Regions from separate parts of the Paenibacillus sp. MCAF9 genome, predicted to be linked through region 1. Evidence: riboswitches for the same ligand, from Rfam matches in the RefSeq annotation. Region 1 holds a riboswitch; each other region holds the start of a gene.
What was found. A riboswitch is a leader RNA that binds a small molecule or an ion and turns the genes downstream of it on or off. The one in region 1 is predicted to bind cyclic di-AMP.
Positions count from the first base shown of each region.

Region 2: another riboswitch for cyclic di-AMP. It lies ahead of AB4Z45_RS05690 (TrkH family potassium uptake protein); the one in region 1 lies ahead of AB4Z45_RS00205 (C40 family peptidase).
Region 3: another riboswitch for cyclic di-AMP. It lies ahead of AB4Z45_RS09375 (hypothetical protein); the one in region 1 lies ahead of AB4Z45_RS00205 (C40 family peptidase).

Region 1 covers NZ_JBFREL010000001.1:54,273-56,474, reverse strand. The annotation lists gene AB4Z45_RS00210 (chromate transporter) at 1-772, opposite strand, end outside; gene AB4Z45_RS00205 (C40 family peptidase) at 907-1,383, opposite strand; cyclic di-AMP (ydaO/yuaA leader) riboswitch at 1,387-1,521, opposite strand; gene AB4Z45_RS00200 (MATE family efflux transporter) at 1,757-2,202, opposite strand, start outside.
Region 2 covers NZ_JBFREL010000003.1:52,021-54,222, reverse strand. The annotation lists gene AB4Z45_RS05695 (CPBP family intramembrane glutamic endopeptidase) at 1-519, opposite strand, end outside; cyclic di-AMP (ydaO/yuaA leader) riboswitch at 765-970, shown strand; gene AB4Z45_RS05690 (TrkH family potassium uptake protein) at 1,061-2,202, shown strand, end outside.
Region 3 covers NZ_JBFREL010000004.1:300,898-303,099, reverse strand. The annotation lists gene AB4Z45_RS09380 (hypothetical protein) at 90-518, shown strand; cyclic di-AMP (ydaO/yuaA leader) riboswitch at 565-726, shown strand; gene AB4Z45_RS09375 (hypothetical protein) at 730-1,155, shown strand; gene metE (5-methyltetrahydropteroyltriglutamate--homocysteine S-methyltransferase) at 1,230-2,202, opposite strand, start outside.

The sequences.
Region 1 (2,202 bases):
CGGTAAAGACAACTTCATTCTCAAGCAGCGGCAGCACAACATGTCCGCCTCCAAACACCAATGAGCCTGAACGATAATAGCTATCGAGCATCGCTATCCATTCCATATTTCCCCATTGCCTTAGAAATGGCAAAACAATAAGCAGCGTGAGAAATATAACGAGGCAGGAGATTGCAAGGGAACGGCTAATCCGAATGTTCAAATCAGGAGTACCCTCGACTGTTTTCTTATGATACAACCATACCCCGATCAGCCCTGCTGCAGCAATAATGATCACTTGACTATAGACCGCTTGCCAATATAACGTTGCCGCAGCAGCGATGACTGCTATCGTAGCTCTGTTTCGATCCGGTGTTAGTTTCTGTCCCATCCCTAGAATGGCATGAGCAACGATGGCAACCGCTACAATTTTCAATCCATGAATCCAGCCTGTGTTTCCAAGATCAAATCCTTGCAGCAAAAAAGCAAAGGCAACTAATGCAATGATCGATGGCAGTGTGAATCCTAACCAAGCCACTAGTCCGCCCAATAACCCAGCCCTAACTATCCCTATACCGATCCCAACTTGACTGCTGGCTGGCCCGGGTAGAAACTGACATAAAGCAACGAGGTCTGCATAACTTCGTTCATCCATCCATTTGCGGCGACGAATATACTCATTGTGAAAATAACCCAGATGGGCTATCGGACCCCCAAATGAGGTAAGTCCTAGTTTAGTTGATACAGCTAGTACCTCTACTAAAGATGCGATTGTTCCTCTTTTCAATCCTATAGCCTCATTCCATTACTCATGTTATTTACATTGTAAGCTTGCGAATTATTGGCTTACAACCCTTTAACAAATACTTAATAAATGGTTACATAAAAAAAACCACCTCGTAAGGTGGTTTTTAAAATCATTACGCTTTATTTAGACTCCATCATCGCAGCAAATGTATCTTCCGTTACGACACGCCTTGCTGTTACATAACGTTTTGCATAATAAGAATCGTTAAGGTTTGTAATTGTAACCCCTTTGCTTGTAGAAGAATGAGCAAATTTCCCATCCCCAATGTAAATGCCCGCATGAGAAACGCCTTTGCCGCTTGTGTTGAAGAACACAAGATCACCCACGCGTAGTTCATCTTTATTAACCTCTGTGCCTGTGTCTGATTGCGATTGCGATGTTCTAGGCAGCTTTACATCAAATTGATTAAAGATATGCAGAATAAAACCCGAGCAGTCAAACCCTTTGCTCGTTGTGCCTCCCCATTTATAAGGAGTTCCAACAACCTCGCTTATGGAATCCGTAAGCACAGACTTGGCCGACTTATCTGCAAGCACGCTTCCTCCTCCAGTAAGCAGCAGCAAGCAGGATAACAATAAAATAAAACCCTTCTTCAAAACAACTTCTCCCTTCGGTGCCTACGAGGTTAGCTTATGGGTTCGGTTGAAGATCCCTATGCTTAAAAACATACATTAAGCAATTCACCCTGGGTGGTTCCCCCGTTTCCGATATACAGAACTCGGCATGTCAATAAACCTTATAGTATCGTTAAATTCGATTTTTTTTACCATAATCCTGCAATTGGTTTATTAGAATACTTTCATTTTTCTTCAATATTATTATTTATTTAGCTGTTCACTACATGATTTTTGTCAAAAGTGCTGGTTTTTTTGTAATTAAAATAGATGAATTTCCAATCATATTTTCAAAATATAACGGTTTAAACACAAAAAAAGAGTATCCGTATTTTCATACAGTTACTCTTTCTAGTTAAGCAAGTTTCGCCAAAATATCGACCTTTTGCCAAGAACGTCTCCTCCATCTGTAGAGCATCAGTAAAGCTCTTATCCATTCATCGATTGAAAAGGCCAGCCATATTCCTACCAACCCCATGTCGAACACAATCCCGAACACGTATGCCAGCGGCACACTAATCCCCCACATGGATACTAACCCGGCAGCAACTGGAAATTTCACATCTCCAGCCGCATTTAGACAACTGATAAGCACCATGTTGCAAGCCCGAGCCGGCTCCAGCATAATCGATAACAACATGAGCTGCTTGCCTAACAATATAATTTCCGCATCATTAGTAAAGAGGCTGAGCAATAGAGCTGAGAAGCTATAGATACAAATACCAAGCGCAAGAGAAATGACGAACGCCAGCTTCAAACTTTGCATACTGGATCGATAAGCATCATCCTTCTGATGGGCTC
Region 2 (2,202 bases), on a different contig from region 1:
ACCATTAGGCAATATTTGCCCGCCTATAAATTCAGTACCACTGAAATTTTCTGCAGTTAGAAAGGCGATAGCTTCTTTAACTTTATCTAAATCTGACAGCTGTTCACCCTCAAGCTTCAAGTTCCAAGCGACTATTTTCCCGCTGTGCATATGCAGATAAACATATCCGCTGCCGCCGCCTATGAACTTAAGATCAACTTGAAACGTATCTGTAGGAAACCTAGGGTCGTATTTATCCGTATATGATTTGACCAGCTCATATTTAGATAAGTAGCCATTCATAATTTTATCGGTTTGATGTACGGCTTTAGCCGATTTCACCTTCAAGCCTGTTTCTTTTTCAACAAATGCAGACGCCTTATCCGCCGCCGCTGATTTCGTAATGACCTTGGTATTCATTTCGCCAGATGAGATGGCTGTAATCATTGGAACGATTTGTACGGCGCCATAAATAATAAAGCAAGCAACTGCTGCCCATATAAATCGTTTCCATTCATTGGGTTTAATAGAATCAATCATAGTTTCACCTCAACTGTCTTCATAATAAATAGCTCATTTTATTACCTTAACATATGAATCCCTAAATTATCCAATGAAAATGACCGTTTGTTTTCAAAAAAATGCGAAATAACGATGTCCAGCAAGCTAGCTATGCGCTGGTTCGTCCCATTGCCCTAATTTGAGCTAATATCGTCCTGTTTGTCATAAACGTCACCTTTATATCAGGAGTGCTTAGGGATTATAATCGTTATCGTCATACTAATTGCATAGCATAGCCGAATTTCCTAAGGAAATCGGGGGAACCATAAAGTTATCCAGATGGATGAACAAGCTTAAAAGCAAAGCAGTTCAACATTTGATAGCATGGGGTGAATTTTAGCGGTGAAGCTTCGTCTTCTTCCGCTGAATAGGGCTGCCTGTCCAGGCCCGAATCCGTCAGCTAACCTCGAAGGCGTATTGGAACAGGACTCATCGCACGAGCACTTGAGTTTCCAGTGCTTTTTTTTATGCTTAAAAACAATAAATGACAATATGACATAATCAAAAAGAAGGGTAATGAATGAAGGTTGATTGGAATGTTATGAAGTGGTCACCTCCGCGTATTTTGGTAAGTGGATTCGCTCTTATTATATTGCTGGGTGCCTTATTATTATCCATGCCTTTTGCATCGGTAAGCGGCGAGAGATTGCCTTTTATAGATGCACTGTTTACTGCAACCTCGGCAACCTGTGTAACTGGGTTAGTTGTCGTTGATACCGGAACTTATTTCTCTATATGGGGTCAAATCATATTAATGTGCTTGTTCCAGCTTGGAGGACTCGGATTTATGACGATGGCAACGCTGGTAGCGCTCGTGCTTCGCAAGAGGATTTCGCTGCGTGAGCGGCTTTTGCTGCAGGAATCGATGAACCAGACGAGCATGGAAGGCATCGTGCGTTTGATTAGGCGAGTAATTGTTTATTCATTGACAATAGAGCTTGTTGGCGCTGTGTTGTTTGCTTCGAGGTTTGCATTTGATATGCCGCTGGGAAAAGCGATGTATTTTGGAGCCTTTCACGCGGTTTCATTGTTTAACAATGCTGGTTTTGATATTTTTGGGAACTATCGCAGCTTGACCTTATATGTTTCTGATCCAGTCGTTAATATTACAGCTATGATGCTGATCATTTCGGGTGGACTCGGCTTTGTCGTTATGTCGGATCTGATGGAATTCCGCAAAAACCGCAAGCTGTCGCTGCACAGCAAGGTCGTTCTATCGATGACAGGGACGCTTATTGCAGTAGGGACGCTCGTCATATTTATTTTTGAATTTTCCAATACGAAGACATTGGGCTCACTGGACTGGGGCGGGAAAATATTGTCCTCGTTCTTCCAATCAGTAACGCCGCGGACGGCAGGAGCCAATACGCTTGATTATACGGCTATCCGGCAAGCGACAATGTTTTTCACCATTATATTAATGTTTATTGGGGCCTCGCCCGGCTCGACGGGCGGCGGTATCAAAACAACAACTTTTGCAACGCTGGTCGGCGCTGTATTTGCAATGATTAGAGGACGAGAGGACATCGTTCTATTCCGTTACAGATTAGGCAAAGACAGAATTTTTAAAGCACTCACGATTACTTTGATCTCTTTATCGCTTGTCATTATCGTAACGATGATTTTGTCGATGACGGAGGATCAAGCTTTTATAAAGCTATT
Region 3 (2,202 bases), on a different contig from region 1:
AATATTTCATTTCGGGTTTACCATAGACGGCAAGCCAATATGGCTGAGTATTGTCGGTGAATTATTCAAATCGAGGAGAGATCTCATTGATGTCTACACCAGTTGAAGTACCCTTGCCAAGCTTAGAAAATCAATCAGCTGCCTTGTTTGAAATTAAACGAATTCAAATGTTTGTGCTGCCGGCTTCCTTGCTTGAATCGAATGGTTACCGTGTTTGCCTAAGGCTCTCCACTGCTAATGGTCATGGCTGGAGCGAGCTGTTTATTAAAAAATCCGAGAAGCCTCGCGACTGGATCAGATGGAGCAGTATGCTGCTGAGGTTCATCGGCACTCTTCCTCTTACTTCTCCTTTGGTTATTCAAACAGATCCAATGATGAAGGACGAGCGTATATATCATTTGTTTGCAGCTGCTGCTTTGCATATAGAATCCAATCATTACACTTTTCCAAACTGTGAATATGACCGTGAAGAGCATACTTTATTTAAACAAGCTGTCTCCTATGCATCGTTATTTTAAGCAGTTCTGATTTACAGATGCGCTAATGAAGGGTATAATTAAGAGTAAACTATTTACGCTGAATTTTTCGAATGAAAAAGCGGGGGAACCATCGCGATCGATCGAAATCGATTCGCAAGGGGTGAATCCAGGGATTTGTAACCCTGGTAGGGCTTTCTCTCTAGCCCGAATCCGACAGCTAACCTCGTAAGCGAATAAAGGAGAGATGTATATGTTGACAAATTGTGCACGAAATCTGCATCTTTTTACGGAACAGACCCCTTATTTATCTGTCACACGAATCGAGCTATTCGTCATTCCTGCTCTTGCCGTCGATTCTGCAGGCCACCGGGTATGTCTTCGTTTAACAAGCAATCAAGGCTTCGGCTGGAGTGAACTATTTGCCAGCGACACAGAAGAGCCCATTGACTTAGAACGATGGAGCGACCTGCTTCAGTCTTTTATCGGCAGCATTCCTCTACCACCTCTTAACCAGTATCACTATGACAAAACGGATCAGGATGGGCGCGTTCTCGACTTATTCGTCTCCGCCGTCAAGCATGTCCTAGCACAATCCGCCGATGCAGCCCCGTACAGCAACGACCATGAAGAGTCTGTTTTGCGTCAACGTTCCGTCTCCTACATCTCTTTGGATTAATTTCGTTCATAAGAAAAAAAAAGGCAGTCCAGAACAGATAACCTAGTTCTGGACTGTCTTATTGTATTTAGGGTTTAAACCTTCGCTAATGCAGCACGCTGCTCTCTGACTTGGTAAGTAGCCAGCATCATGTTGCGCAGTGAAGCAACCGTTTCCTCCATTCCGCGTGTTTTTAAGCCGCAGTCCGGATTGATCCAGAAGAGCGTAGGATCTAGCACTTTAATGGCGCGCTCGATCATGCTGACCATTTCTTCCACGGACGGTACACGCGGGCTGTGAATGTCGTAAACGCCCAAGCCAATGCCTTGGTCATAGGTGTTCTCCTCAAAGCTATGAATCAGCTCGCCATGGCTGCGCGAGGTTTCAATGGAGATGACATCCGCATCCAGCGCAAGAATGGAATCGATAATATCATGGAACTCACAATAACACATATGTGTATGAATTTGTGTTGTGTCACGCACAGCTGAAGTCGATAGACGGAACGCATGCACGCCCCATTTTAAATAAGCATCCCAATCACTGCGTTTAAGCGGCAAGCCTTCTCGCAAAGCTGGCTCATCAACCTGGATCATTTCGATGCCTGCAGTCTCAAGCGCCTTTACTTCCTCTGAGAGTGCAAGCGCAATTTGGTATGCGACCTGCTCGCGTGTGATATCGTTGCGGACAAATGACCAGTTCAAAATCGTAATCGGACCCGTCAGCATCCCTTTTACCGGACGGCTTGTCAGCGACTGCGCATACACGCTTTCGGTTACTGTCATTGGTTCAGTAAATACAACATCGCCATAAATGACCGGCGGCTTTACGCAGCGGGAACCATACGATTGAACCCAGCCGCCTTTTGTAAATGCGAAACCATCGAGCTTCTCTCCGAAAAATTCGACCATGTCCGTACGCTCAAATTCACCGTGAACGAGGACGTCAATGTTAAGCTCTTCCTGGATTTCAATCCAATTTTTAATTTTATCGTTGATAAAGGAAGAGTAGTCCTGTGAGCTGAGCTCGTTTTTTCTCCATTTTTGCCTTGCTTGACGTACATCCAGC